3 regions of the Streptomyces flavofungini genome follow, and region 1 is predicted to be linked to each of the others. Evidence: riboswitches for the same ligand, from Rfam matches in the RefSeq annotation. Region 1 holds a riboswitch; each other region holds the start of a gene.
The links. Region 1 has a riboswitch for cyclic di-AMP ahead of QUY26_RS14990 (C40 family peptidase). Riboswitches for the same ligand answer to the same signal wherever they lie in the genome.
Positions count from the first base shown of each region.

Region 1 (10,129 bases):
CCCATCACTGCCTCCATGTACAGAAAGCCCTCTGCGGAATCCCGCCCGCACGGAAATCCAGCTGTCCCGGCACGGACACCCCGCGCCGCACCGGCCGGGTAGGTGAACGAACGTTATCTCCAGCATCGCGCAGCCCGCAGTTTCGTGGTGCAGAGCGAGGGGGAAATCACACGGTGGGACACGTTCGCTGCGCGCCGCTCCCGTGTTCACCCGGCACATGGGCCGGATCCGCCCCGGCATCCGGGTCGCATCCCACCCGGCGCCCGGGCCGCGTCGGGGGCCGCGCGAGGGGAGCCGCTGCGAGGCCGCCGCACCCCCGCGCCGTCAGCCGCACGGCGCGGTGGTGTCGGCGCGTCGCCAAGGAGTGCGCCGCGACGGGGAAGGCACGACCACTCCCGGCTTCCCACGATGAGCCACGGGGGACAGAGCCGCCTCCTGTGCGCCGACCGGGAGGTCGTCATGACGATCACGAGGGTCCAGCCCTTTCGCCTCTGCAGCACCCTGCTGCCCGCAAACCTCGCGGGACTGCCGCTCGCACTCCTGAAGGCGACCGCCCTCGAGTTCGTGATCCTCGCCGGACACCTCCTGCTGTACCCATCGGGCATCATCCAGGAGCGCAGGGCGGCGCCCCCGCCGCCACCACCGGACGCCCCCCGGCTGCCCGCGCACGACAAGCCGCCGGTGCTGCTCCTGCACGGCTTCATCGACAACCGCTCCGTCTTCGTGCTGCTGCGCCGCAATCTCGCCCAGCACGGCAGGCAGCACTTGGAGTCGCTCAACTACTCGCCGCTGACCTGCGACATCCGCACCGCCGCCGAGCTGCTCAGCCGCCACATAGAGGAGATATGCGAGCGCACGGGCCATGACCGCGTGGACATCGTCGGCCACAGCCTCGGCGGACTCATCGCCCGCTACTACGCACAGCGCCTGGGCGGCGACGCCCGCGTCCGCACCCTCGTCACGCTGGGCACCCCGCACTCGGGCACCCGGGTGGCGCCGCTCGCTGACGCGCACCCGATCGTGCGCCAGATGCGGCCGGGCTCGGACGTGGTGGCGGAGCTGCGGGAGCCCGCGCCCGGCTGCCGTACGCAGTTCGTGAGCTTCTGGAGCGAGCTGGACCAGATCATGGATCCGGTCGAGACGGCCTGCGTCGACCACCCCGACCTGATCGCGCAGAATGTCCGCGTCTCCGGGATCGGCCATCTCGCCCTGCCGGTGCACCCCGCCGTGGCGACGGCCGTCCGCCAGGCCCTCGACCTCGCGGCACCGGGCGCGCCCCCCGCCGCGTCGGCCGGCGGCCTCACGGTGGCCTGAGTCGCACCGGTCAGCAGCCGGACGACCGGCTCCGGATTCCGGTTCCGCGCGGCCCGATCCGGACCCGAACCCACCCCTCACACTCGAACGAACCTCGAACACAGAGCCAAAGCTGTGCCCACAGACCGCCGAAAGGCGGCCGAATGCCCGTTTCCGGCGAGCAGGAAACCTGGCGAAGATTGTCGCGCCCGCGTACCGCCGGGTACAGTCGCGGCACTGCTCTGCCAGCCCATGCTGTCGAGGCGAAAGAGAAGTTGGTGAACGACCGTCACCCGTCGGAGACCCCCGCTCCGGCCTCGGCACCCGACGCCGACTACGCCCCCTATGGGTCCTACGACCAGCAGGGCGCTCAGCACGTCGGCCTCACCGGGTACGACGGCTACTCCACCGACTCCTTCTCCGCCACCGGTTTCAACGCCCCTGGCGGCTATGACGCAACGGGCGGCTTCGATACTTCCGGTTCCGGTTTCGCCGTCCCCGGCGGGGGCTTCGCGACCGACCCGCTCTTCGGCGACCTGCCCGGCGACCACGACACCGGCCAGTGGTCCACGACCGGCACCCAGCAGACCCTGACGTACGACGCGTACGCCGCCCAGCCGGGATACGACACCGGCAGCCATGACACGGCCGCCTGGGGCGCCGGGTTCCAGCCGTTGTCGGACATTCCCTCGCAGCCGGGCCCCGCCTCCGGCGCCACCTGGGACGCCACCGCCTGGAACGAGTCACCGGCGACCGGCCAGTGGGCCACGCAGGTCTTCGACACCGGCGCGTACGACGCCACCGCCTGGAACTCCAGCGGCCACGACGCGTACGACACCGCGCAGCACGACGCCTATGAACCCGCGCACCAGCACGACGCGTACGGCGTCCCCCAGCAGCACGACGCCTTCGAAGCGCGCGACACTGCCTACGATCCGCAGGATGGTTACGCCGCCCAGGACCCGTACGAGACCGCAGCCCTGAGCGCCGAGGCGTACGCCTCCGGCGACCCGGCGTACGACAGCGACGACGCCACGCACGCGTTCCTGCCCGACGAGGCCCCGGACGACCGGCTCGGCAGCGTCGAAGCGGGCGCCGAGCACGCCGAGTACGGCGACCGGCCCGACAACGAGCGCGCCACCGACGACGACCACGCGCCGGTGGCCCGCACGGAGCGCTCGCGTTCCGCCCGGTCGGCCGTGCCGCGCGGCCGGTCCCGCTCGCGCCGCTCCCCCGCCAAGCGTTCGGCGCTGTTCACCATCGCCGTGCCGTCGGCCTGTGTGATGGGCGTCGCCGGTGTGGCCGCGGCCTCCGTCAGCGGTCTCGGCGGGGGCGACGACGGCAAGGACACCCAGGCGTCCGCCCCGGACCCGGCGACCGTGAAGCCGTCCACCGCCAACAACAAGCTCGACACGCAGTTGGCGAACCTCTCCGCGGACGCGGGCGACTTCGCGGACCGCGCGAGCCGCACGCAGGAACGCATCGACCTCAAGGCCCAGAAGGTGGCCGCGCACAAGGCGGCCGTCGCGGAGGCCGCGCGCAAGGAGCGGCTGCGGCCGAAGTTCTCCCTGCCGGTCGCGCAGCGCGGCCTGAGCGCCTACTACGGCCAGGCGGGCGTCAACTGGATGTCCGCGCACTCCGGGATCGACTTCCCGGTGTCGTACGGCACGGAGGTCAAGGCCGCCACGGACGGCACGGTCTCCACGAAGTACAACAGCGCCTACGGCAACATGGCGATCGTGACCGCGAAGGACGGCACGGAGACGTGGTACTGCCACCTCTCCACGCACAAGATCGCGAGCGGGCCCGTGAAGGCGGGCGAGACCATCGCCTTCTCCGGGAACTCCGGCAACTCCACCGGCCCGCACCTGCACTTCGAGGTCCGTCCGGGCGGCGGCTCGGCGATAGACCCGCTGTCGTGGCTGCGCAGCCACGGACTCGACCCGACGTAACCCCGAGCTCGACCCGACGTGGCCTGAAGGCACGACGCGAGCCCTCCGTGCCGGTGTGCACCCCGAAGGGTGCAACTCCAGCCCCCGTCGCTGGAGTTGCCCCTAGAGTGTCTCTCTTACTCCGGGTGAGGGCTACAGCTTTTCCACCGGCGCGTACCTCAGCAGGAGCCGCTTCGGCTTTTCCGCCCCGAAGTCGACCGTCGCTTCGGCGTTCGCCCCGGTGCCCTTCACGCCGACCACCGTGCCGAGGCCGAACTGGTCGTGCGTGACGCGGTCGCCGATGGCGAGCGACACCACCGGCTTCTCCGACGCGCGGCGGGTGGCGAAGCCCTGGGCGCCGCCCGCGCGGGAGCGCGACGACGACAGCGAGGCGGCGACCCCGGCGGCGGGCCCGGACGACGCGGGCGCGCCGACGGATCCCGTCCGCTTCCAGTCCAGATGGGTCTCCGGGATCTCCTCGAGGAAGCGCGACGGCGGGTTGTACGACGGCTGGCCCCAGGCGCTGCGCAGGGAGGACCGGGTGAGGTACAGCCGCTCCCGCGCGCGCGTGATGCCGACGTACGCGAGGCGCCGCTCCTCCTCCAGCTCCTTGACCTGGCCGAGGGCGCGCATGTGCGGGAACACGCCGTCCTCCATGCCGGTCAGGAAGACGACGGGGAATTCGAGGCCCTTGGCGGTGTGCAGCGTCATCAGCGTGATGACTCCGGAGCCGTCGTCGTCCTCGTCGGGGATCTGGTCGGAGTCGGCGACCAGGGCGACGCGCTCCAGGAAGTCCGAGAGGGACCCGGCGGGCGCGGCGCCCTCCGGGGCCTCGGGAGCATCGGCGGCGGCCTCCGCTCCCGCCCCCTGGGCGGCGTTGTTGTCCTGCTCGAACTCCAGGGCCACGGCGGCCAGTTCCTGGAGGTTCTCGATCCGCGTCTCGTCCTGCGGGTCGGTGGAGGACTGGAGCTCGGCGAGGTAGCCGGTGCGCTCGAGGACCGCCTCCAGGACGACGGCGGGGCCCGCGCCGGACTCGACGACGGTGCGCAGCTCCTCCATGAGCGTGTTGAAGCGGCGCACGGCGTTCGTGGAGCGGGCCGCCATGCCGTACGCCTCGTCGACGCGGCGCAGCGCCTGCGGGAAGGAGATCTTCTCGCGCTGCGCGAGGGCGTCGATCATCGCTTCGGCGCGGTCGCCGATGCCGCGCTTCGGCACGTTCAGAATGCGGCGCAGCGGGACGGCGTCCTCGGGGTTGGCGAGGACCCTCAAGTACGCGAGGACGTCGCGGACTTCCTTGCGCTCGTAGAACCGCACACCGCCGACGACCTTGTAGGGCAGGCCGACGCGGATGAAGATCTCTTCGAAGACACGGGACTGGGCGTTCGTGCGGTAGAAGATCGCCACGTCGCCCGCCTTGGCTTCGCCGGCGTCGGTGAGGCGGTCGATCTCGTCGGCGACGAACTGGGCCTCGTCGTGCTCGGTGTCCGCCACGTACCCGGTGATGCGGGCGCCCGCGCCCGCGTTGGTCCACAGGTTCTTGGGGCGGCGGCTCTCGTTGCGCTCGATGACGGCGTTGGCCGCGGTCAGGATCGTCTGCGTGGAGCGGTAGTTCTGCTCCAGGAGGATCGTGGTCGCGTCCGGGTAGTCCTCCTCGAACTGGAGGATGTTGCGGATCGTGGCGCCGCGGAAGGCGTAGATGGACTGGTCCGCGTCACCGACGACGCACAGCTCGCCAGGGTCACCGCCCTCCCCGGAGGGGCCCACCAGCTCGCGCACGAGGGCGTACTGGGCGTGGTTGGTGTCCTGGTACTCGTCCACCATCACGTGGCGGAAGCGGCGGCGGTAGTGCTCGGCGACGTCCGGGAAGGCGCGCAGCAGGTTCACCGTCGTCATGATCAGGTCGTCGAAGTCGAGGGCGTTGGCCTCGCGGAGGCGCGACTGGTACATCGCGTACGCCTGGGCGAGCGTCTTCTCGAAGCCGTCGGCGGCCTGGGCGGCGAAGTCCTCCTCGTCGATCAGCTCGTTCTTCAGGTTCGAGATCTTGGCGCTGAAGGACTTCGGCGGGAACTTCTTCGGGTCGAGGTCCAGGTCACGGCAGACCAGGGCCATCAGACGCTTGGAGTCCGCGGCGTCGTAGATCGAGAACGAGGACGTGAAGCCCAGCTTCTTGTACTCCCGGCGCAGGATGCGCACGCACGCGCTGTGGAACGTCGACACCCACATCGCGCCCGCGCGCGGGCCGACGAGCTGCTCGACGCGCTCCTTCATCTCGCCCGCGGCCTTGTTCGTGAACGTGATCGCGAGGATCTGGCCGGGGTGCGCGCCGCGCTCCGCGAGGAGGTACGCGATGCGGTGGGTGAGCACCCGCGTCTTGCCGGATCCCGCGCCCGCGACGATGAGCAGCGGGGAGCCCGCGTGCACGACGGCCGCGCGCTGGTTCTCGTTCAGGCCGTCGAGCAGCGCCGCCGGGTCGATCGCGGGGCGGGGGGCACCGTCGCGGTAGTACGCGTCCCGGGGTGCGGGCGCGTCGAACTTCCCGTGGAACAGGTCGTCCGGAATGGGTTCCGGAGCGCTGTCCTCGGGCGGCGGCGGGGGCTCCTCGTCGTGGCCCTGCGAGGGCTTGAGGTCCGCCAGGAAGCTGTCGTCAAAGAGGCTGCTCATCGCCTCCCGAGTCTAGGCGGCCCCACTGACAACCCGCCCCGGGTTCCGCGAGGCCGCCCGGAGCCCGCCCGGTTCTCGGCCACGCCCGCGCTCCGCGCCCGGCCCGTCACGCTGTGCCACGGTCCCGGCTCCGCGCGCCAGGGCGGCGCCAAGGGCCTCGGAAAGTCACGAAAATGTATCGGGCATATCGAACATCATCCTTCCCTCGCGCCACGGGAGTTGGCTAGCGTGCTGCGCGGGCCGCACGTCCCCCCACCGGCGATCCCCGCCGGTCCCGCGCGGCCTCCGCCGAGTCCGACGCGTTCGGAGCCGGGGACCCACCACGTTCTTTGGGGTGAATCCGTTCCGTACGGCGTGCGGAACGGTAGGGCAGCCTTCCGAAGCAACCGCCCGAACCCGACAGCTAACCCGGTAGGCGGTCCACGGAAGGAGTCGCCAGCTTTGGCGTCGCACCGCAAGCCGCGCAGCCGCTCAGCCCTCGTACGCACGACCCCCGCCCTCGGCATCACGACCGCCGCCCTGACGTCGGTGGCCCTGCTGTCGCAGAGCGCGAACGCCGCGCCGTCCGCCCCCGCCGAGCCGGGCAAGCCGAGCCTCGAAGAGGTCCAGAAGAAGGTCGACGACCTCTACCAGCAGGCCGGGGTGGCCACGCAGAAGTACAACTCGGCCAAGGAGCGCACCGACAAGCAGCGCAAGAAGGCCGACCGGCTCCTGGACGACATCGCCAAGCGCACGGACCGGCTGAACGAGGCCCGGCGGGAGCTGGGCTCCTTCGCCGCCGCGCAGTACCGCACCGGTGCCGTCTCCGAGACCGCCGCGATGATGCTCGCCGACGACCCCAAAAGCTTCTTCGACCAGAACCACCTCGCGGACCGACTCACCAGCCGCCAGAAGAAGGCCGTCGACGACTACCAGACCCAGCAGGTCGCGGCGACCAAACAGCGTGCCAAGGCCACGAAGAGCCTGAAGTCGCTGCAGGACTCGCGCGACGACCTCCGGACGAGCAAGCAGACCGTCCAGACCAAGCTGACCGAGGCCCGCTCGCTCCTGTCGAAGCTGACCGCCGAGGAGAAGGCGCGGCTCGCGGCGATCGAGAAGCGCAAGGAGGAGGCCGCCAAGCGCAAGGCGGCCGAGCTGGCGCGCAAGCAGGCCGCCGAGGAGCGCGAGCGGAAGGCCGAGGAGGCAGCCGAGCGACGCGAGCGGGAGCGTGAGCAGGGTTCGGGGTCCGGTTCGGACTCCGGGGCGGACAACGGTTCCGGGTCGGGCTCGGGCTCGGACACGGGGTCCGGCTCGGGTTCGGACGCGGGTACGGGCAGCGGCTACGCGGCCAAGGCCGAGAAGGTGATCGCCTTCGCCGAGAAGCAGATGGGCAAGCCTTACGTGTGGGGTGCCACGGGGCCCGGCTCCTACGACTGCTCCGGGCTCACGCAGGCGGCCTGGAAGACCGCGGGGATCTCGCTGCCCCGCACCACCTGGGACCAGGTGAAGGTCGGCACGACCGTCCCGACCTCCCAGGCCAAGCCGGGTGACCTGGTCTTCTTCTACGACGACATCAGCCACGTCGGGATCTACATCGGCGACGGCAAGATGATCCACGCCCCGAAGCCGGGCGCGAACGTCCGCGTCGAGTCGATCTACTACATGCCGATCCACAGCGTGGTCCGGCCCGCGTGAACCGTTGCCCCTCTGCGCGCAGCGTGCGTAAACCGCTGTCTACGTAGAGGTACGAAAAAGCCCCGCACGCGTGCGTGCGGGGCTTTTTCATGTCACTCCTGCCGCTCCTGTGCCTCCTGTCACCCCTGTCAGCGGACGTTGATCACGTCCAGAGCACCGCGATGAAGATGTTCGCCGTCGTGAGGCCGCCGACCGCCCCGAACATCCCCTTGTCGACCTTCTCCTCGTCCCGCTTCACGTACACGAGCCCGAGAATCACGATCAGCAGCGCGAGCTTGATGCCGATCTTGAGGTTGTTGACCGTGTTGTCGTCGGCCTGGTTCAACCCGACGAGGGCGACACCAGTGATCAACATGGTCAACGCGCCGTGCAGCATCGCGGGGCTGAACCGGGCCGCGCCCTCGCCCATCGCCTTCATCTGGGTCAGGAAGCCGCCCAGGAGCGAGGCGATGCCGATGATGTGCAGGCCGACGAAGAGATGGATGAGTACGTCCATGGGGCGGAGCCTAATTCCCGGCCCCGGGCTCGGTCCGGGCGGGGCCATATCACCCGCCGCGGGGAACGCGGGCCACAAACGCCACCTCGGTCACGCGGGCCGCGAAACCCGCCACCGCGCCCCGGCACGGCCGCTCGTATCCGTTCACTCGGCGCCACTCATCCGTCGTTAGCGCACATCGGGTCACGAACCGGTGACGGTCAGGTTTAGCGTCCTCTGCCAGGTGACCGGCTCCCCACCGCCGCCCCGTCCAGGGCGGCAGTCGGCCACCTCCGCCGAAAGTCCGACGGCGTCCCGCTCCCCTGTGCGAGCGCCGTCGGACCGGCACTCCAGCGGCATCAGGCGCGGCGGCACCGGTGAGGGCCCCGGCCACAAGGAAGGACGTGGAGCCTCCGTGGCAGCGCACCGCAAGCCCAAGCAGCGCTCGCTCAGCGGCCATACGGCCCGTACGGCCGCCACCCTCGCCCTCGCGTCGGCCGCCACCGCGACCGCCTTCGAGGGCACCGGACACGCGGAACCCCGGCTCACTCCCAGCGAGGTGAAGGACAAGGTCGACGAGCTCTACCGCGAGGCCGAGGTCGCCACCGAGAAGTACAACGGCGCCAAGGAGAAGGCCGACAAGGCCGAGCGGTCCCTGACCGACCTGCGCGACGAGGCCGCCCGCAGGACCGAGAAGCTCAACACGGCCCGCCAGGGCCTGGGCGCCCTGGCCGCCGCGCAGTACCGCACCGGGGCCGTCGACCCGTCGGTGCAGTTGGCGCTCTCCTCCGACCCCGACGAGTTCCTCGAACGAGCCTCGCGCGCCGACCGCGCGGGCCACCGCCAGGCCGCCACCGTCACCGACGTCCGCCACCAGATCCGTGAGCTCGACCAGCTGCACACCGAGGCGGACGGCACGCTCGACGACCTCAAGTCCCGCCAGGCGGACCTGCGGAAGCACAAGAAGACCGTGACCGGCAAGCTCGCCGAGGCCAAGCGGCTGCTCGCGCGGCTCACCAGCGAGGAGCGCGCCCGCCTCGCCGCGGACGGGGCGGCCGGGGACAGCGACCGGGCCTCGCGCGAGGCCCCCCGCGGCCCCGCCCCCGGTGCCTCCAAGGCCGTCGGCTCCCGGGCCGCGGCGGCCGTCTCCTACGCCTACAAAGCTCTCGGCAGCCCCTACGTCTGGGGCGCCACCGGCCCGAACGCCTTCGACTGCTCCGGCCTCACCCAGGCCGCGTACCGCGCGGCAGGCGTCTCCCTGCCGCGCACGACGTACGCCCAGATCGACGCCGGCCGACGCGTCTCAAGGGCCGAACTCCAGCCGGGCGACCTGGTGTTCTTCTACTCGGGCATCAGCCACGTCGGCCTCTACGTCGGCGACGGCAAGATGATCCACGCCCCGAACCCGAGCGCGCCGGTGCGGCTCGCGCCCATCGACCAGATGCCGTTCGCGGGGGCCACGCGGGTGGGGTGAGCCATCCTGTCGTGGGGTGAGCCACCCCGTCCGTGGGTGATCCACCCGTCCGTGGGGTGGCCGCGCTGGGCCGTCCGATGCCCCGCCGTCAGACCAGGCGCCGCGCCGTCGCCCACCGCGTCAGCTCGTGCCGGTTGGAGAGCTGGAGCTTGCGCAGCACCGCCGAGACATGGGACTCGACCGTCTTCACGGAGATGTAGAGCTGCTTGGCGATCTCCTTGTACGCGTACCCCCGCGCGATGAGCCGCAGCACCTCGCGCTCGCGCTGCGTGAGGCGGTCCAGGTCCTCGTCGACCGGCGCCGCGTCCGTCGACGCGAACGCGTCCAGGACGAAGCCCGCCAGCCGCGGCGAGAACACCGCGTCGCCCTCCTGGACCCGGAAGATCGAGTCGACCAGGTCCGTGCCGGTGATCGTCTTGGTGACATAGCCGCGGGCACCGCCCCGGATGACCCCGATGACGTCCTCCGCCGCGTCCGACACCGAGAGCGCGAGGAACCGCACCGGGGCCTCCGCGTCCGCCATCAACGGCGCGCACCGGCGCAGGACTTCGACCCCGCCACCGCCCGGCAGGTGCACGTCGAGGAGCACCACCTCGGGGCGCGTCGCCGTGATGACCGTGA
Region 1 covers NZ_CP128846.1:3,691,371-3,701,499, forward strand. The annotation lists gene QUY26_RS14970 (cobalamin B12-binding domain-containing protein) at 1-5, opposite strand, end outside; gene QUY26_RS14975 (esterase/lipase family protein) at 460-1,314, shown strand; gene QUY26_RS14980 (M23 family metallopeptidase) at 1,572-3,245, shown strand; gene pcrA (DNA helicase PcrA) at 3,378-5,885, opposite strand; cyclic di-AMP (ydaO/yuaA leader) riboswitch at 6,162-6,318, shown strand; gene QUY26_RS14990 (C40 family peptidase) at 6,327-7,559, shown strand; gene QUY26_RS14995 (hypothetical protein) at 7,702-8,055, opposite strand; gene QUY26_RS15000 (C40 family peptidase) at 8,450-9,508, shown strand; gene QUY26_RS15005 (LuxR C-terminal-related transcriptional regulator) at 9,597-10,129, opposite strand, start outside.

Region 2 (10,129 bases), 1.3 Mb from region 1:
CGCTAACAATCGTTCACCAACCGGCGCGTCTACGCGCACATATCCTGGAGCGGTCTTCAATCGTCGTACAGCATCGTCGCCCGCGATGTGTACACGTCTTGAGTGACTTGATCCACCTTGATGAGAGTTGACGCGAGGGGCCGCACGTGCGTGAGCAGCAGATTCCGGTTGTCGTCCTCACCGGCTTTTTGGGCTCCGGAAAGACGACGCTCCTGAACCATCTGCTGCACCGCAGCGGAGGCAGCCGGATCGGCGCGATCGTCAACGATTTCGGGTCCATCGAGATCGACGCGATGGCCGTCGCCGGAGCGCTCGGCGACTCCACCGTCTCGCTCGGCAACGGATGCCTGTGCTGCGCCGTGGACGCCAGCGAACTGGACGAGTACCTGGAGCGACTGGCCGACCCGGCCGCCCGTATCGACGTCATCGTCATCGAGGCCAGTGGGCTCGCCGAGCCGCAGGAGCTGATGCGGATGGTGCTGGCCAGCGAGAACCCGAACATTGTGTACGGCGGTCTCGTGGAGGTCGTCGACGCCGCCGAGTTCGACGCCACCAGGCAGCGGCATCCGGAGGTCGACCGGCACCTGGGCGTCGCGGACCTCGTCGTCGTCAACAAGGCCGACCGGGTGAGTGACGCCGAACGGGAGCGCATCCTCGCGGAGGTGCGCCGCCTCACCGACCGCGCGGCCGTCGTCCCCGCCTCGTACGGACGCGTCGACGTGGCGCTGCTGCTCGACCGCAAGCCCGTGGGGGAGCGCGTCGGGCAGCTGTCCTTCGACGACCTGCATGACCACGACGACCGGGCCGACGGGCCCAACGCGGAGGGGCCCGGCTCCGACCGGACCGACGCCGACCACGCTCCCTGCGGGTGCGACGACCCCGCCCACCACCTGCACGCCGGCTACGAAAGCCTCTCCTTCACCTCCGAAGCGCCCCTCAACCCGCGCCGTCTGATGGCCTTCCTCGACAGCAGGCCCGAGGGGCTGTACCGCATCAAGGGGTACGTCGACTTCGGCGCCGCCGACGCCCGCAACCGGTACGCGGTGCACTCCGTGGGCCGCTTCCTGCGCTTCTACCCCGAGCCGTGGGAGCCCGGTGAGAAGCACCTCACCCAGCTCGTCCTCATCGGCTCCGGCATAGACGTCACGGCGCTGGACGCGGAGCTGACGCTGTGCCGGGAGAACGACGAGGACGCCCCGCACACCGATGAGTTCGGCATGTGGGGCGTCCTGCGCTACGTACAGGAGCCGGAGGGGGAGCCGGGCGCGGGACCGGGCTCGGGGCCGAGCTCGGACGCTGCCTCCGCCCCGGGCGCGGACGAGCCCGCTTCGGATGAGCCCGGCTCCGACGACTGACTACACCGGCCCCGCCACCGCCGCCACCGGCTTCGCCAGCGACACCCCGGAGCCGTCCCGGCGCGGGTCGACCTCCGGCAGCTCCGCAGGAAGGCCGTTGCGCTGGGCCGCGCGGGGTGGCGTCGGGCCCGCCCAGGCGAAGCTCAGGCAGTCCTCGCCCTTCAGGAGCCGCTGGCAGCGCACGCCGCCCGTGGCGCGGCCCTTGCGCGGGTACTGGTCGAACGGCGTGACCTTCGCCGTCGTGTGCACCGAGTCGTCGAGGGTGCCGCGCGAGCCCGCGACCGTGAACACCACGGCGTCCGCCGCGGGGTCGACGGCCGTGAAGGACAGGACCTTCGCGCCGTCGGAGAGCTTGATGCCCGCCATGCCGCCCGCCGGACGGCCCTGCGGGCGGACCTGCCCCGCCGGATAGCGCAGCAGCTGCGCGTCGTCCGTGATGAAGACCAGGTCCTCCTCGCCCGTGCGCAGCTCGGCCGCGCCGACGATGCGGTCGCCGTCCTTGAGGGTGATGACCTCCAGCTCTTCCTTGTTGGCCGGATAGTCGGGCACCACACGCTTGACGACGCCCTGTTCGGTGCCGAGCGCCAGGCCCGGTGAGGACTCGTCCAGCGTCATCAGGCAGATCAGCTTCTCGTCCGCATTCAGGGAGAGCAACTCCGCGACCGGCGCCCCGCCGGAGAGGTTGGGCGCCGAAGCCGTGTCCGGAAGCTGGGGAAGGTCCACCACGGAGAGCCGAAGGAGCCGCCCCTCGGAGGTCACCGCGCCCACCTCGCCGCGCGCCGTCGCGGGCACCGCGGAGACGATCACGTCGTGCTTGACGCGCTTGCCGTCGCTCTCCCCGAAGGGCTCGCCGTTGGCCGTGCGCGCGAGCAGCCCTGTCGACGACAGGAGCACCCGGCACGGGTCGTCGGCCACCTGCAGCGGCACCGCGGCCGCGGGCACGCCCGCCGACTCCAGGAGCACCGTGCGCCGGTCCGTGCCGAACTTCTTGGCCACGGCGGCCAGTTCGGCGGAGACCAGCTTGCGCAGCTCCGCGTCGGACTCCAGGATCCGCGTCAGCTCCTCGATCTCCGCCTTCAGCTTGTCGCGCTCGGACTCCAGCTCGATGCGGTCGTACTTGGTGAGGCGGCGCAGCGGCGTGTCCAGGATGTACTGCGTCTGGACCTCGCTCAGCGAGAAGCGCTCCATCAGCCGCTCCTTGGCCTGCGCGGAGTTCTCGCTGGAGCGGATGAGGCGGATGACCTCGTCGATGTCGAGGAGGGCGACGAGCAGGCCCTCCACCAGGTGCAGCCGGGCCTGCTTCTTGCCGCGACGGAACTCACTGCGGCGCCGCACGACGTCGAAGCGGTGGTCGAGATAGACCTCGAGGAGCTCCTTGAGGCCGAGCGTGAGCGGCTGGCCGTCCACCAGGGCGACGTTGTTGATGCCGAAGGACTCCTCCATCGGCGTCAGCTTGTACAGCTGCTCCAGGACGGCCTCAGGGACGAAGCCGTTCTTGATCTCGATGACCAGGCGCAGGCCGTGCTGGCGGTCGGTGAGGTCCTTGACGTCGGCGATGCCCTGCAGCTTCTTCGAGCCGACCAGGTCCTTGATCTTGGAGATGACCTTCTCGGGGCCCACGGAGAAGGGCAGTTCCGTGACGACCAGGCCCTTGCGGCGCGCGGTCACCGACTCCACGGAGACCGTGGCGCGCATCTTGAAGGTGCCGCGCCCCGATTCGTACGCGTCCTTGATGCCGGACAGGCCGACGATGCGGCCGCCCGTGGGCAGGTCCGGGCCCGGGATGAAGCGCATGAGCGTGTCGAGGTCGGCGCCCGGGTGCTTGATCAGGTGCCGGGCGGCGGCGATGACCTCGCCCAGGTTGTGCGGCGGCATGTTCGTCGCCATGCCGACGGCGATGCCGGAGGAGCCGTTCACCAGGAGGTTCGGATACGCCGCGGGGAGCGCGACCGGCTCCTGCTCCTGGCCGTCGTAGTTCGGCTCGAAGTCGACCGTGTTCTCGTCGATGGACTCCGTCATCAAGGAGGTCGCGTCGGCCATGCGGCATTCGGTGTACCGCATCGCGGCGGGCGGGTCGTCGTTGCCGAGGGAGCCGAAGTTGCCGTGGCCGTCGACCAGGGGGAGGCGCATGGAGAAGGGCTGCGCCATGCGCACCAGGGCGTCGTAGATCGACGCGTCGCCGTGGGGGTGCAGCTTGCCCATGACCTCGCCGACGACGCGGGCGCACTTCACGTAGCCGCGCTCGGGGCGCAGGCCCATCTCGTTCATCTGGTAGACGATGCGGCGGTGCACCGGCTTCAGGCCGTCCCTGGCGTCGGGCAGGGCGCGGGAGTAGATGACGGAGTAGGCGTACTCGAGGAAGGAGCCCTGCATCTCGTCGACGACGTCGATGTCGAGGATCTTCTCCTCGAACGAGTCGTCGGGCGGCGGGGTCTTCGTGCTGCGGCGGGCCATCGCTGCTGCGGCTCCTTCACCAACAAAGTGCGGGATCTGACGCCGACCATTGTGGACTGTCCCACTGACAACGCCGACCACGACCCGGTAGTGGGCGGGCCCCGAGCGCGCGTCAACCGCGCGCCGCACCCGTACCGCCCACGCGCCGCACGCCCACCGGCCGCGCGCCCCACCCGCATCGACCCCGCGGCGGCGCCCCCACGGCGCGCCCGCGCCGAGCGCACGCCCCACCGGTCCCACCGCCTCCGCGGCTCACCCGCCCGGCCGGACGGCGTCCGCACCCGCGGCGGATCACGCCGAGGGCGAAACCCGACTACGCCGAGGGCGGAGCGGGAACTTCGCCAGGGGTCCGAGGCCTTGCTTACAGTGGCAGGACTTGGCAGCACTTATCGAGGATTTCGCGATCGAAGGGACGTACATGCCCATGGGTCACACGGCCACAGCCGAGGCCGGCTCCGGCGGCCTGACAGCGACCGAGCACCGGCTGGCCAACGGCCTGCGCGTGGTGCTCTCCGAGGACCACCTGACCCCGGTCGCCGCGGTCTGCCTCTGGTACGACGTCGGTTCCCGCCACGAGGTCAAGGGCCGTACGGGCCTCGCCCACCTCTTCGAGCACCTGATGTTCCAGGGGTCGAAGCAGGTCCAGGGCAACGGCCACTTCGAGCTGGTGCAGGGCGCCGGCGGCTCGCTGAACGGCACCACCAGCTTCGAGCGCACCAACTACTTCGAGACGATGCCGACCCACCAGCTGGAGCTCGCCCTCTGGCTGGAGGCCGACCGCATGGGCTCCCTCCTGTCGGCGCTCGACGAAGAGTCGATGGAGAACCAGCGGGACGTCGTCAAGAACGAACGCCGCCAGCGCTACGACAACGTTCCGTACGGCACGGCCTTCGAGAAGCTGACCGCCCTCTCGTACCCCGAGGGTCACCCCTACCACCACACGCCCATCGGCTCCATGGCCGACCTGGACGCGGCCACCCTCGAGGACGCGCGGGAGTTCTTCCGTACGTACTACGCGCCCAACAACGCGGTCCTCTCGGTCGTCGGCGACATCGACCCCGAGCAGACGCTCGCCTGGGTCGAGAAGTACTTCGGCTCCATCCCCTCGCACGACGGCAAGCAGCCCCCGCGCGACGGCTCGCTGCCCGAGCGCATCGGCAAGGAGCTGCGCGAGGTCGTCGAGGAGGAGGTCCCCGCGCGCGCCCTGATGGCCGCCTACCGCCTCCCGGAGGACGGCACGCGCGCGTGCGACGCGGCCGACCTGGCGCTCACGGTCCTCGGCAGCGGCGAGTCCTCGCGCCTGTACAACCGCCTCGTGCGCCGTGACCGCACCGCGGTCACCGCCGGCTTCGGGCTGCTGCGCCTCGCCGGCGCGCCCTCCCTCGGCTGGCTCGACGTGAAGACGTCCGGCGACGTGGAGGTCCCCGTCATCGAGGCCGCCGTCGACGAGGAGCTGGCCCGGTTCGCCGCGGAGGGCCCCACGCCGGAGGAGATGGAGCGCGCCCAGGCCCAGTTGGAGCGCGAGTGGCTGGACCGGCTGGGCACGGTCGCGGGCCGCGCCGACGAACTGTGCCGGTACGCCGTCCTGTTCGGCGACCCCCAGCTCGCCCTCACCGCCGTCCAGCGCGTCCTCGACATCACCGCCGAGGAGGTCCAGGAGGTCGCCAAGGCCCGCCTGCGCCCCGACAACCGCGCGGTGCTCGTGTACGAACCCATCGCTCCCCAGGACGCGGACGACACCGGCCCCGAAGGCGCCGCCGGCACCGACGAGGAAGACGAGGAGACGGCGAAGTGACCGAGGCCGCAACGATGCAGTTCCACCCGCAGCCCCAGGCGGGCAGCGCCAGGCCCTGGGCCTTCCCCGCCCCCGAGCGCGGCGCGCTCGGCAACGGCCTGACCGTGCTGCGCTGCGACCGCCCCGGCCAGCAGCTCGTCGCCGTGGAGATCCACCTCGACGCCCCCTTGGACGCCGAGCCGAAGGGCCTGGACGGCGTCGCCACGATCATGGCGAGGGCCTTCTCCGAAGGCACCGACAAGCACTCCGCCGAGGAGTTCGCCGCCGAGCTCGACCGCTGTGGTGCCACCCTCGACGCGCACGCGGACCACCCCGGTGTCCGGGTCTCCCTGGAAGTGCCCGTCTCCCGGCTGCCCAAGGCGCTCGGCCTGCTCGCCGACGCCCTGCGGGCGCCCGCGTTCGCCGACAGCGAGGTCGAGCGCCTGGTCCGCAACCGCCTGGACGAGATCCCGCACGAGGCCGCCAACCCGGCACGCCGCGCCGCCAAGGAACTCTCCAAGGAGCTCTTCCCGGCCTCCGCGCGCATGTCGCGGCCGCGCCAGGGCACGGAGGAGACGGTCTCGGCCATCGACTCGGCGGCCGTACGCGCCTTCTACGAGAGGCACGTCCGTCCCGCCACGGCCACCGCCGTGATCGTCGGCGACCTCACCGGCATCGACCTGGACGCCGTCCTCGCCGACACCCTCGGCGCCTGGACCGGCGGGGCGGCCGAGCCGCGCCCGGTGCCCCCGGTGACCGCCGACGACCGGGGCCGCGTCGTCATCGTGGACCGCCCCGGCGCCGTCCAGACGCAGCTGCTCATCGGCCGGGTGGGCCCGGACCGGCACGACCGCGTGTGGGCCGCTCAGGTCCTCGGCACGTACTGCCTGGGCGGCACCCTCACCTCGCGCCTGGACCGCGTCCTGCGCGAGGAGAAGGGCTACACCTACGGAGTGCGCGCCTTCGCCCAGGTCCTGCGCTCCGCCCCGGACGGAACGGGCGCCGCGATGCTCGCCATCAGCGGCTCCGTGGACACCCCCAACACGGGCCCGGCCCTCGACGACCTGTGGAAGGTCCTGCGCACACTCGCCGCGGAGGGCCTGACGGACCCCGAGCGCGATGTCGCCGTGCAGAACCTCGTCGGCGTCGCCCCGCTGAAGTACGAGACGGCGGCGGCCGTCGCCGCCACCCTCGCCGACCAGGTCGAGCAGAACCTGCCGGACGACTTCCAGGCCCACCTGTACCGCCAGTTGGCGCAGACGGGCACCGTGGAGGCCACCGCGGCCGTCGTGAGCGCCTTCCCGGAGGACCGCCTGGTGACGGTCCTCGTGGGCGACGCCGCGCAGATCGAGGAGCCCGTCAAGGCGCTCGGCATCGGTGAAGTGACGGTGGTCACCGGCTGATTGCCGGGACGGACGGCGGGGACGGGGTGTGAACCGGCGGTGCCGGACCGGCGGCGGCGAGCCGCTGTCGTAAAGCCGGACATAGCGTCATCAATGCCTCGTAAGAACAGGGACCCCAGTGGCTCAGGAAGCCGCTGGGGTCCCTGCATGCCGCCATATGTCCGAATTGGCATGGAGGTTGCTCGTCTGCGCTGTGGCGTGCGCTACAAAAGGCCTGATTCGTTTGTCGATTGAAAGATGAGACGTTTAGCGTCGGTCCGGCTGTCCGTCAGGCAGTAAGCCGCGCCCGCGGCACCGGACAGTCATCGCCGAGTCCCCGTACGGCGCGAGCCAGGGGAGCCGGGGACCCACACGTCCCTGGGGTGAATCGGACCCCTTGCCGCGAGGCGAGGAGCCCGTAGGAGACCTTCCTGCTCCGAACCCGTCAGCTAACCCGGTAGGCGAGAAGGAAGGAAAGGATCAGCCGCTTCATGGCGTTCACCCGCCCGACCGGCAAGCACCGCCGTCCGAGCCGCATCTCGCGCACGACCGCAAGCGCCGCGGGCGTCGCCGCGCTCACCACCACCGGGGTCATCTCGGGCCTGGCCGCTCCGGCCCTCGCCGCCGAAGGCAGCTCCGCGGAGTACGCGCACACCGGCCTCACCCAGTCCGTCTCCGTCGGGGACTCCCTGGCCGACGAGGTCGACGCCCAGGCCGCGGCCCAGAAGCACGCCGCCGCCGAGGCCGCCGCCCAGAAGAAGGCCGAGGCCGAGGCCCGCGCCCAGGCCGCCGAGGCCAAGCGCAAGGCCGCCGAGGCGAAGCGGAAGGCCGAGGCCGCCGCGAAGGTGAAGGCCAAGAAGGAGCGCGAGGCCAAGGAGCGCGCCGCCCGCGAGGCCGAGCGCAAGCGCCTCGGCTCCTACGTCGCGCCGATCGAGGGCGGCTACGTCTCCACCGGCTACAAGACCGGCGGCGCCATGTGGTCCTCCGGCAGCCACACCGGCGTCGACTTCCACGCCGCGTCCGGCACCCAGGTCCAGGCGGTCGCCGCGGGCACCGTCGTCGAGGCCGGCTGGGGCGGCGCCTACGGCAACAACGTCGTGATCCGCCACAACGACGGCACGTACACGCAGTACGGCCACATGTCGTCCCTCAGCGTCACCGTCGGCCAGGCGGTCACCCCGGGCCAGCAGATCGGCCTCTCCGGCTCGACAGGCAACTCCAGCGGCCCGCACCTGCACTTCGAGGCCCGCACCGGCGCCGACTACGGCTCCGACATCGACCCCGTGGCGTACCTCCGCTCGCACGGCGTCAACGTCTGAATCCTGATGCCGGGGAACCTCCCGGACGTAGGAAAGCCCCGGCTCACCGAGCCGGGGCTTTCCTGTGCATGTGCGCCCCTTTGGCCAAAAGATATCCATGGATTCCGCCCTCCCGTCGGAAAACCCGGCCTTCTGCAATAGAGTTCATGGCGGCAGGCTCGATGGAGTCGTTGAACGAGCGCCATTCGACGCGTCGGCCGACGCGTTTCGCGGGCATTTAAACGGAGGTCCGTCATGCGCATTCCCGCGCACTCGGTATGCACGGCCATCCGGGACGACATCGTCTCCGGTGTCTACGAACGCGGCACGCGCCTCACCGAGGAACTGCTCGCCCGCCGCTACGGCGTCTCCCGCGTCCCCGTGCGCGAGGCGCTGCGCACGCTGGAGGCCGAGGGCTTCGTCGTCACCCGCAGGCACGCGGGCGCCTGCGTCGCCGAGCCCACCGAGCAGGACGCCGCCGACCTCCTGGAGATCCGCGCGCTCCTGGAGCCCCTGGCGGCCGCCCGCGCCGCCCAGCGCCGCACCGACGCCCATCTGAAGGTCCTGCGCGGGCTCGTCCGGCTCGGCAAGGAACGCGCCCGGCGCGGCGGCTCCGAGGACCTCCGCTCGCTCGACGGCTGGTTCCACGAGACGCTCACACAGGCCTCGTCGAGCCCCAGTCTGATCGCCCTGCTCACCCAGCTCCGCCACAAGATCGCCTGGATGTACGTCGCGGAGCCCCAGGCCGCCCCCGCGCAGACCTGGTCGGAGCGCGCCGCCGTCGTCGACGCCGTGGCCCGCGGCGACGCGGAGCGGGCCCGCACGCTCACCGCGCTGCACGCCGAGCGCGCCCCCGTGGCGCACCGGCCGCGGACCGGCCCCCGCGCCGGGCGTGTGAGGGATTCGCAACATGCCGTCAACACGGTGAGCGCTCGGAATTAACGGCGGCGCCGTATACAAATAGGGACGTGTCCGCGGTCGCCTTTCGCTACCTGAATTTCGACTTCGGATATGCGCCGAATGGACGCTGAATATGTGCTGAATGCGCGCCGGATGTGCGACTGCATGGGTGCTGGATGTGCGACTGCATATGTGTCGGTCGGTCGACCGCATATGTGCTGTCAGTCGGCCGCACAGGTGCCGGTGGGGTGACCGCATATGCGCCGGTCGGGCGGCTGTCCATGCGTCATGAGACGTGTGCCGGATACGCGAGGGGCCCGTCCTGCATTCAGGACGGGCCCCTCGCGTATGTGCCGGGCGGCGTTCTCTGCGTACAGAGCGCCAGGCGCACTAGACGGTCTCGGGAAGCTCCTCGAGCCCCTCGGCGACCAGCTTCGCCAGGCGGTCGAGAGCGGCATCCGCGCCCTCGGCGTCCGAAGCGAGCACGATCTCCTCGCCGCCCTGCGCGCCCAGACCGAGCACCCCGAGCATGGAGGCGGCGTTGACCGGGCTGCCGCCGGCCTTGGCGATCGTCACGGGGACGCCGGCGGCCGTGGCCGCGCGGACGAAGATGGAGGCGGGCCGGGCGTGGAGGCCCTCGGCCCAGCCGACGTTGACGCGGCGCTCAGCCATGTGTTGCTGCCCTTCCAGGTGTCTCACACTTGTCTAGACCACTATCTCATGCCGACCCGGATGCTCCCGCCGGACGTCCGTCACCTCGCACCACGGACGTACGACCCCTACCCGGCCGTCTCTTCGACCACTCCTACACTGCCCCGGCCCGGGCGGCCGCGCGACCCGTACTCTGGCCCCATGCAGACCCCGGCGGACGGCCCAGCGCACACCTCGTCGGACAGCGCCGCGCCCGCCCCCGCGGATCAGCACCCCTACCCCTCCCACTGGGAGGCCGACGTCGTGCTGCGGGAC
Region 2 covers NZ_CP128846.1:2,373,474-2,383,602, reverse strand. The annotation lists gene QUY26_RS09235 (CobW family GTP-binding protein) at 147-1,355, shown strand; gene QUY26_RS09230 (DNA gyrase/topoisomerase IV subunit A) at 1,356-3,809, opposite strand; gene QUY26_RS09225 (M16 family metallopeptidase) at 4,228-5,604, shown strand; gene QUY26_RS09220 (M16 family metallopeptidase) at 5,601-6,986, shown strand; cyclic di-AMP (ydaO/yuaA leader) riboswitch at 7,283-7,443, shown strand; gene QUY26_RS09215 (M23 family metallopeptidase) at 7,457-8,284, shown strand; gene QUY26_RS09210 (GntR family transcriptional regulator) at 8,519-9,205, shown strand; gene QUY26_RS09205 (HPr family phosphocarrier protein) at 9,554-9,835, opposite strand; gene QUY26_RS09200 (bifunctional acetate--CoA ligase family protein/GNAT family N-acetyltransferase) at 10,016-10,129, shown strand, end outside.
Region 2: another riboswitch for cyclic di-AMP. It lies ahead of QUY26_RS09215 (M23 family metallopeptidase); the one in region 1 lies ahead of QUY26_RS14990 (C40 family peptidase).

Region 3 (10,129 bases), 3.6 Mb from region 1:
TCGGTGTAGTTGGCGATGCCGCTCGTGTGGTTGAGCAGTCTGCGCAGGGTGATCTTGGCGCCGTCGTACCCGTTGCCCTGGACCAGGCCCGGCAGCCATGCCTCGACGCTGTCGTCCAGGTTCAGCTTCCGCTCCGCCTCCAGTTGGAGCAGGACGGTCGCGATGAAGGTCTTGGTGGTGCTGGCTCCGCGGAAGTGTTCCGCGGTCGACCGCTCGCGCCCCGTGGCGGTGTTGGCGTATCCGACCGTGGCGGACCACTTCCTGTTGCCCTCTCGGACCTTGGCCACGACTCCGGGCAGCTTCCCCTGCTCGACCAGCGCACGCATCGCGGCCCGGGTCGCTTCGTGTCCGCGGTCCGTCCGCTCCGCAGCGTGCGCCGAAGGGACGACTGCCCCCGCCAGTGCGGCCACCGCCATCGCGAGTGAGGTGGTACGTGCTGCGGTCCGCTGCTTCATGGGTGGTGCCTTTCAGGTCGACGTCTCCGAAGGGGCGGGTGTGCCCCTGTGGTTCGTGTGACGTCGGCCTCGCGGTGCACGGTTGAGCAGGCGGGTCAGGACGGGACCGTGGTACTACGCGAACAGCACCAGGGACCCGCCGGGGTTCCGCCACGTACCACCGGGGCACGATGCCGTGCGTGCCCCGGGTGGGAGTTCGAAGGCGGCGGGCTCAGGGCCTCAGGTGTGCCAGGTGTTGCCGCGCTCGGACTGCGGCAGGACGTTGTCGGCGTCACCGAGGGGCGAGTCGCCGCGTCCGGCCGGCCCGGCATCGGCGCCGCGATCTGGCTCCACGCCACGGACGCGCAGGCCATTCACGACGCCCTGCTCGCCGACGGCCACACCATCGTCTCCGCGCCGATCGACGGCCCGTTCGGGCGGACCTTCACCTTCGCCGACCCCGACGGCTACCAGCTCACACTCCACGACCGCACATGACGGGCCACCTGCGCATGACGCGATATCCACACCCCTGACCAGTACTCCCTTTGCCGCCCCTTTCCGAACGAGAATCGAGCCATTCCGGGCGAGACAATTGCGCACTGGGGATCAGGGAGCGGGGACCGAGAAACGTCATCTCCCGGGTTCCGGAACCGAGTTGTCCAGCATGAGGGGCAACACGGCCCGGTCGGAGCCCGGCGAAGAGAAGGTAACTCTGCGGTCGGCCCGTCCGCAGAGCGCGCCGAAACCAACCGGAAGTCGCGAAGGTACTCGCGAGGTCCGAGCTTCCGCGGGAACACTTTTCGGGCGGATGAATGCCTGTCGCACCCGTGAGACCTGTGAGAATCGTCAGGCCAACAGCCCTGCCAGCTCGGCCATTTCGGTTTCCGGGTCCACGACGGGCTGGATCACGAGTTCGTCCACCCCCGCTTTCTCCAGCGCGGTGATCCGTTCGGCGATCTCGGACCTGGTGCCGACCAGGCCGAATTTGTCCACCAGGGAGGGCACGATGAGCTCGCGGTCCTCGGGGGAAATGCGACCCAGGTAGTTGCGGTAGAGCGCCTGGTGGAGCCTGGGGTCGGTGGGGGTGGTGCCGCGCAGGTGGAGAAGACGGTCGACGGCCGCGGCCTCCTCCGGAGGGAGGGTCGCGCGGAAGTCGGGGTTCTCCGCGCCGAGGATCAGTGCGCTCAGTGCGATGTGCCCCACCGAGTCCTTGACGGGATCGCCGTAGCGGTCCTCTCCGTCGGCGAGGACGTGCAGGGAGGACATGAGGTACGAGCGGGCCTTCTCGGCGCTGCCCGCGCCTTGCGCCGCCGACCGCCGGGCCTGGCCGAGGGCGGACCAGGCCGCGGCGTCGTGCAACCCGAAGGAAATCAATCCCGCGCCCAGTCGGCCGGCGACCGCGGCGGCCTTCAGTCCGAACGCGGCCACGACGAACTCCACGGGAGCTTCGGTATTGACGTACGGCCCGACGTGCAGGAATCGCACCCTGCTCGACCGGGTCCCTTCGCGGTGGTCCGACTCGCGGCCCGCGGTGAGGTCCTGCAGGGCCGCCGTGAACGACTCCAGCTCCGCCGTCTTCGTGGGCCGCATGCCGAGCGTACGGCGTGCCGTGTTGCCGGTGCCGACCCCGCAGACGATCCGGCCGGGGGCCAGGGCGTTGAGGCTGCTGACGGCCGCCGCCGCCGCGGGCGCGGCACGCAGCGCCGGTGAGGTGACGCCGATGCCGAGCCTGATCCGGTGGGTGGACGAGGCACAGAGCGCGAGACTCACGAACGGGTCGCCGTGGACCATCGGTGAGTCATACACCCAGAAACTGTCGAAGCCGAGTTCCTCCGCGCGGGCGGCCAGGCGTTCCGCGCCCGGCCCTGCCGTCGTGACGATTCCGGTCCGCAAGGCGACTCTCCTCGCCGTCGAGTGAGGTGACTTTCTCAACTGGCCAGCGGCGCGGAGGCATTGAATCCGCTGCTCTTCACCGGCAGGAACGGTCGATGGGGTGTCGGCCGAGTCCGGGGTGGACGACGAACGTGGCCTTCCCGCCCCGGCCCGTTTCCACACATCGGACACGCATCGCGAGAGTCATTCATGGACGCGTTGAAGCGCCCGTTCTCCTCGCAGACCCAGACCCGCCCGGGGCAGCGCGCAGACCGCCCGGGGCAGCGCACGGACCCGCCCGGCGCAGCGCACAATCGAGCAAGGCTCGACACTTTGTCCAATTTGCTCGGAGAATCTACTTTCCGCTTCATTCATGGCATACGTGAAGCGCTGCCCGCATTGAGTGACGCTCGTACGGAATAGCACGCTCCCTCGCGTCGCGCAGACGCATTCCAGCCCGGGCTCGTTCCAGTGAAATGGGTCACGCCGAAGACTGCGCGCCGCCCGGAAGCATGGAGCGCATTTCCGTTCCGCGCAAAGAAAGTTGGGCTATTGGATCAAAGGGCGTGAGGCATTGCGGCCGCCAGGGGAGGACCTCGTTCTTTTCCTGGTTGATTTCCGGCCTTGTTCCGTCCGTGCTTTCTCGCTTAACGTCACCGTCCATCCGGATGGAACGCCGAATCCTGCCGCTGTCCGGAATCCCTCCCCACCCACACACTCACTTCGCACGGCAGGAGCGGGGGACCCAGGTAAGACGCCGATCCGGATCCCGGAACGGCTCGGGGTGAAGTCGCACGCCCACGTGCGGCCGGACATCTCCCGTCCGAACCCGACAGCTCACCTCGCAGGCGACGGAGAGGAATGTGTCATGCCCGCAAAGGGAAAGCACCGTCGCCCCAAGTCCAGCCCGTTCAGCCGGGGCATCGCCGCCGCAGGCACCGGCGGCGCCGTGCTCGCGCTCCCCGTACTCGGCGCGACCGACGCGGCCGCCGCGCAGCCCGCCGCGGTCGCCCAGCCCGCCGCCGCACCCGCCACCTACGTGGTCGTCGCGGGTGACTCCCTCTCCAAGATCGCCCGGGAGCACTCCCTGAGCGGCGGCTGGAAGAAGCTCTACGAGGACAACCGCGCCACCCTGGGCGACGACCCCGCGATGATCCGCCCCGGCCTCAAGCTCACCCTCGGCGGGAAGAGCGCGGCCGGGCCCGCGCAGAAGGCGGGCGCCGACAGCGGGCGAGCCGACCGCTCCGAGCGCGACAACGCGTCCGCCGCCGAGCCCGCCGTGGCCCCGGCGAAGAAGTCGTACACCAACGACCTCGACGGCTGGATCAAGGAGTCCCTCGACATCCTGGCCCAGCACGGCATCCCCGCCTCCTACGAGGGCATCCACCGCAACATCATGCGCGAGTCCTCCGGCAACCCCCTGGCCACCAACAACTGGGACTCCAACGCAGCCGCGGGCACCCCGTCCAAGGGCCTCCTGCAGGTCATCGACCCCACCTTCGCCGCGTACCGCCTGCCCGGCACGTCGATGGACAGCTTCGACCCGGTCGCCAACATCACCGCGGCCTGCAACTACGCAGCCGACCGCTACGGCTCCATCGACAACGTCAACGGGCCCTACTAGGGCGCGTCCGGCCGGTCACTTCGGCGGCACGGGCATGGACCGCGGTCCGGATCCCCGTCCCACCGGGACCGACTGCCGGCCGTTCGACGTCCGGGTCACGCCGTGGCACCGGCTCAGTCGGCCAGGTCCAGCCACTCCCCCACGGCCAGGACGCGGGCGCGCCGCCCGGCGTGCGCGCGGAACTCCTCCTCCGGGTCGGTGACCTCGACATAGCCCGGGATCTTGTCCGGTTGCTCCGGCTCGTAGTGCACGGGCACCGCGTGTCGGGCGTCGAGGATCTTCGCGGCCGCGGCCGCCTGCCCGGGGTCCATCGCCGCGGGCAGCGGACTCGGCGGCTGCAGGTGCGGCGCGTCGACCACGGGGCCGTTGGCGGGCAGGAACACCGCGTCGAACGGGCTGAACCGGCGCGCGATGAGCCACCACGAGCCGTGGAACATCGTGTCGCCGCCGTGGAAGATCCGCTGTCCGTCGGCCTCCACGACCCAGTTGAGCTGTGGGTCGCCCAGTCCGTCGACGGCCGGGACCGAGGTGACACGGAACGGCCCGAGACCACGGGTGCACCAGGCGTCCACGGTCTCGGTGGCCAGCCGGTGCAGGGCCAGCTCACGCTCGGCCGACAGCGTGGTCACGTTGTCCACCTCGTCGCCGTACCCGGGCGCCGGTCGCAGCACCGGCGCCCCCGGCGTCAGCACGTCCGCGAGCGCGGAGGCGTCGGTGTGGTCGCGGTGCAGGTGGGTGACCAGCGCGGCGTCGGCCCTCCCGGTCGGCTCCACGAGCCCCGTGCCGGGCTTCCACCCGGTGAACAGCGGGGTGAGGTCCCGTACGTAGTCGATCAGCAGCCGTTGCCCGTCCGCCTCGATCTCCAGTCCTGCCCAGCCCAGTCGTCGCACCCGCATCCCGAACTCCTTCGTCCTGGTTCCGGCTCGTTCCGGCTCGTTCCGGCTCGTCCCGGCGCTTTCCGGTCGGCGCGACGGAATTTAGCGTACGCACGTTCACTAAATCAATAGCGTACGGTCGTACGCTATCCTTGCCGCATGTCACCACGACGCTCAGCGGCAGACGCGCAGGCCACCAGGGGACGGATCCTCGGCCGCGCCGCCGAGATCGCCTCCGAGGAAGGCCTCGACGGCATCACCATCGGCCGGCTCGCCGAGGAGCTGGAGATGAGCAAGTCCGGGGTGCACAAGCACTTCGGCACGAAGGAGACGCTGCAGATCTCCACGCTGGACAAGGCGTTCGTGGACTTCTGGCACCGGGTGGTCGAGCCCGCCCTGGCCGAGGAGCCGGGCCTGCGGCGGCTGCGCGCGGTGTGCGCCAACTCCGTGGACTACCTGGAAGCACCGCTGCTGCCCGGCGGCTGCCTGATGACCGCGGCGCTCTCCGAGTACGACGGCCGCCCGGGGCGGGTCCGGGACGCGGTGGCCGAGGTGTGGTCGCGCTGGCGGGAGCAGTTGCGGGCGGATCTCGCCGCGGCGGTGGACAACGGCGAGCTGCCCGCCGGGTTCGACGTCGACCAGGCCCTCTTCGAGATCGTCGCCGCCGGGCTCGCACTCAACGCGGCCCTGCAGCTCCAGCACGACCCGACGGCCGCGAGCCGGGCCCGGCGTGCGATCGAACGAGCCCTGGACCAGGTCTAGTCACGCAGAACGCCCTCGGTCGACGGACAGGACATCCGCCGAGCGAGGGCGTTCCCTTGTGCTGCCGGTGAGCCGAGAAGCCGAACCATGAGCGGCCGCGCCGACTCAGCTCATGTCCGCGGGTTCCCGCCCCGCACGCCGGACACGCGAACCCGCTTTCCGGCGGGGGGTCCTACGGCGTGTAGACGGCGTCGCTGCCGTACAACTCCCGGGTGAACGCGGAGACATCGGCGCTGCGGTCGGCGCCGTTGAGGTTGTACGTCAGATAGACGCCGTAGCCCTCGCTGACCGTGCGGCGGGCGAGGTTCGCGGCCGTGCTCTGCGAGGTCCTGCCGATCTCGACGGCGGCGGGCGACAGCTTGGACTTGGGCAGGGCGATGCCGGGGACCTGCCAGGTGCCGTAGTACGGGTTCCAGGCGTAGTCGAACTTCGACGAGATGTCGACGCCGCCGTAGGAGAGGCGCGAGGCGGCCGGGCCGATGTTGTAGAGGCTGATGATCTTGTTCGGCATGTTCGCGCGCAGCGCCGACACCAGGTGCACGAACGAGCTGGCGTTGGGCTGGCCGGTGCCGTTGTTGCCGTACTCGGCGTACTCGTCGTCGAAGTCGATCCCGTCGAGGCCGTACTTGGTCACGGTGTCCGACAGCTGCTTCGCGAAGGCCGACGCGGCCTGCTGGGACGGGAAGTTGGCGAAACCGGCGCCCTGGTGGTTGCCGAGCACCGACAGGACGACCTTGATGCCCTTCTGCTGCAGCGGCCGTATCTGCGTGACAGCGTTGTCAAGGACGCGCTGCACGTTCTCGTTGAAGTGCAGATACGCCGCCTTCTTGGTGGTGTCGTAGTTGATGTTCGCCGCGAAGATCACGGCGACGTCGAAGACGTTGCCGCCGCCCTTGGCGAGGGTGTACTTGCCGACGTTCAGCATGCTGTTGTCGTTCACCTCGACGTACGCCACCGAGGTCGGCCCCTGCTTCGCGGGAGCAGGAGCGGGGCCGGGGGCCGCCGCCGCGCCGGTCATGGCGGTCGTGCCGAGGGCGAGGGCCGTGACGGCCGAGAGCGCGAGCGCGGCCGTCCGCACTCTGCTCCGTACCAGACTGAACATCGTTGATCGATCTCCCATCGCGTGAAGCGGCGCCCGACCTGTTCGAAAGCGCCGAGTGAGCCCTCCGAGTTTTCCGCTCCTGTGACCGAATCCCAAGAATCTCGCGCGAACTCTTCACGACTCTCACGCACGTCGCGTCACACCCCGACGCCCGCACCAGGGCGCCGCGCACGACTCGAACCGGAGACCTGGCTCCCGAACAGGCCAGGGCTGTGGGGCTGTTGCGCCGCACGGCCGTGCTTGCCGCACGGCCCTGCTGGCGGCGTCCATACCGCGGAACTCCCTTCTTGGCCTGTGGTCTTCATGCCGTCTGTCGATCGCGTGACGTCCAGCGGTATAACGTCACAATGACCTTCCAGAACCCCTTGCGCCTCAACCGTCGCAGCCTTCTCGCCGGGGCCGGTGGTCTTTCTCTGGCCGCTGTCTCCAGGACCGCCGGTCCCGCGGCCGCCGCGCCCGAGCGGCCCGGGCAGGCCACCCTCCTGCGGGGCGCCGCGCTCGTCCTGACCATGGATCCCCGCATCGGCGAGGGGGATCTCGGCCTGCTCAAGGACGCCGATGTGCTGCTGCAGCACGGCAGGATCGCGAAGGTCGGCCGGAAGCTGGAGGCGCCGCGGGGCGCCCGGGTGCGGGACGTCTCGGGCCGCTTCGTGCTGCCGGGGTTCGTGGACATCCACAACCACCTGTGGCAGTCCAGCATCCGGGGCGGCTGCTCGGACCAGGACCTGGTCGGCTGGCTCAAGTCGTGCAACCTGTCGACGCTGCCGAAGATCGACCCCGCCGGGATGTACGCCTTCGTGCGCCTGGCGGCGCTCGACGCGCTCCAGGCGGGGGTGACCACCCTGGTCGACTGGGTGCACGCGATGCCGTACGCGTCGAGCGAGCGCTACGTGCAGGCGCTGGACGACGCGGGTCTGCGCTTCGTGTACGCCATGGCCTCCGCCAAGGGCGCGGAAGATCAGGTCCGCACGGTCAAGGAACGCCTCCTGGACCCGCTGCCGCTGGCGTCCGCCCAGGTCGCGGTGCACGCGCGCAGGGGAAGCATCGACTCGCTGCGCGCCTCCTGGAAGCAGGCCGAGGACCTGGGGCTGATGCTCAACTCGCACGTCCTGGAGCACCGCACCGATCGCGACGAGGAACAGATCGCGGCTCTGCGCGAGGTCGGCGCCTTCGGTCCCGCCCTGTTGATGAACCACGCGGTCCACCTGAGCCGCGAGGAGATCGCCCTCGTGGGTGACCACGACGTACGGGTGGCGCACTGCCCGCTGAGCAACATGCGCCTGGCCTCAGGGGTCATGCCTCTGCCGCAACTGCACAAGGCCGGAGTCAAGATGGGCCTGGGTCACGACGGCGGGACCAACGACACCTCCGACATGTTCGCCCTCATGAAGGCCGCTGTCGGACTCCAGCGGGCCGTGCACGAGGACCCGCAGATCCAGCCCACGCTGCCCGCCGTGCTGCGCATGGGCACCCTGGGCGGCGCCGAGGCCATCGGCATGGCCGACCAGGTGGGGTCACTGACCCCCGGCAAACGCGCCGACGTCCTCGTCCTCGACCCGGGCACCCTGAACTTCGCCCCCCGCTTCGACTGGACGAGCCAGATCGTCCTCAACGGCCAGCCGCCCAACGTCACCGACGTGTACGTCGACGGCCGACTGCGCAAGTCCGGCGGCGCCTTGGTGGGCGTGGACACCGAGAAGGTCGTCCTCGCGGCAGAACGGGCCGCGGCCCGCCTGACGTCCGCTCCCTGACCCACACCCGCGAAGGGCGTCTCCCGGCAGTGACCTGGTCGGCCTCCAGGTCAAGGCCAAGGGGCACAGGGTCGGGCAGGAGCGCGTGGTGGACGACACGGCCGCGCGCCACACGGCCAAGGCAGGTCCGACGGGAGCGGAACCCGCGTACGGGAAAGGACCTGACCCTCCGCCAGGTGGCGGCCACGGGCTCTCTCGCTCGTCGGCACGCCGTCCCCGCCTTGAGCGTGGCGGGGACGGCGTGCTGCGGCGAGCGTCGGCGTCTTCGTCTCCGAGCCCGGCGAGTTCGGGCACTGGAGGCACCTCGTCGGCACGGGCCGCGGTGCTCTCCTGTTCTGCGACTCCCCCAGCGGCACGTGGTCGACGGCGCCCCTCGCGCCTGAGGGCAGCTTCGCCACCGCGCACGTATCAGGGCCCCGGGAACTCGGCGCCTGGAGCCACACCGTGTGCCCGACCGGCTAGGGCCTCGGTCGCTTGCCCGCGTCCCTGGGCCGTGCGGGGTGTGGCCCGCGATCGGTTCGCGGGAGGGCGGCTTCGGGGCGAGCCGCGCGGCCGGACGGTGCCGCGGGAAAATCCCAGCGCCGCCGACGGTCATCAGGGATGCTGGCCGCCATGGATGAGGTCAAGGTCGTCGTCGCCCATCACGAGTGCGCGACGCTGCGCGTCGGCGATGTGTTCCTGAAGGTCGACGCTCATCAGGCACGCACCGACGTCGAGGTCGAGGCGATGGCAAGGGCGCCGATCCCGACCCCGCAGATCCTGTGGCGCAAGCCGCCCGTGCTCGCGCTGGCCGCCCTCCCGGGGACGGCTCTCGGCCGCCTCGGGGAGCCGTCGCCCGCGTCGCCGGGGGCGTGGGCCGCGGCCGGTGCCGCCATCCGCAAGCTCCACGACGCTCCACCGCCGCCGTGGCCCGGCCGCGCCGGCCGGGGACTCGACGTGTTGGAGGCGGAGCTCGACCGCGAGTGCGCGTGGCTCGTGACGAACGAGGTCCTGCCCGCCGACCTCGTCACCCGTAACCGGCAGGTCGCCGAGGCGGCTCTCCGGCCGTGGACTGCGGTGTTCACGCACGGCGACCTGCAGGTCGCCCATGTCTTCGTCGACGGCGACGAGATCACCGGCATCATCGACTGGACCGAGGCGGGCCAGGGTGATGCCCTGTACGACCTCGCCACCGTGACGCTCGGCCACGAGGAGCACCTCGGCGACATCGCCGCCGGGTACGGCGCCGACATCGACCTCGACGTCATCCGCGCGTGGTGGTCGCTGCGCAGCCTGCTCGGGGTCCGGTGGCTGGTCGAGCACGGCTTCGACCCGAACATGCCGGGCGGCGAGGTCGACGTGCTCAAAGCCTGCCTCTAGGAGGCTGTCTCACATGGCAAGTTGTGCCAGCGTCTCGTAGCGGGACGGGGCGGCGGCCATGACCGGGGCTCGGATCTGCCAGTCGTCGCGGACCACCTACTGGATCTTGAGACCACGGGCAGCCCATGGCAGGCTCCTGCCGCATGATCGATGAGTTCGCGAAAGCCAACCTGCACGGGAGACTGCGGCGGGACCGCGAGGCGCTGCTCTGGAAACTCGACGGCTTGTCCGAATACGACGCCCGCCGGCCTTTGACAGTGACCGGGACCAACCTCCTCGGCCTGGTCAAACACGTGGCCACTGTCGAGGCCAGGTACTTCGGCGAGGTCTTCGACCGCCCTTCCCCG
Region 3 covers NZ_CP128846.1:90,684-100,812, forward strand. The annotation lists gene QUY26_RS00445 (serine hydrolase domain-containing protein) at 1-455, opposite strand, end outside; partial or broken gene QUY26_RS00450 (VOC family protein) at 696-932, shown strand; gene QUY26_RS00455 (LLM class flavin-dependent oxidoreductase) at 1,284-2,330, opposite strand; cyclic di-AMP (ydaO/yuaA leader) riboswitch at 3,015-3,175, shown strand; gene QUY26_RS00460 (LysM peptidoglycan-binding domain-containing protein) at 3,178-3,933, shown strand; gene QUY26_RS00465 (MBL fold metallo-hydrolase) at 4,047-4,829, opposite strand; gene QUY26_RS00470 (TetR/AcrR family transcriptional regulator) at 4,968-5,570, shown strand; gene QUY26_RS00475 (endo-beta-N-acetylglucosaminidase H) at 5,743-6,672, opposite strand; gene QUY26_RS00480 (amidohydrolase family protein) at 7,020-8,423, shown strand; gene QUY26_RS00485 (phosphotransferase family protein) at 9,036-9,782, shown strand; gene QUY26_RS00490 (DinB family protein) at 9,926-10,129, shown strand, end outside.
Region 3: another riboswitch for cyclic di-AMP. It lies ahead of QUY26_RS00460 (LysM peptidoglycan-binding domain-containing protein); the one in region 1 lies ahead of QUY26_RS14990 (C40 family peptidase).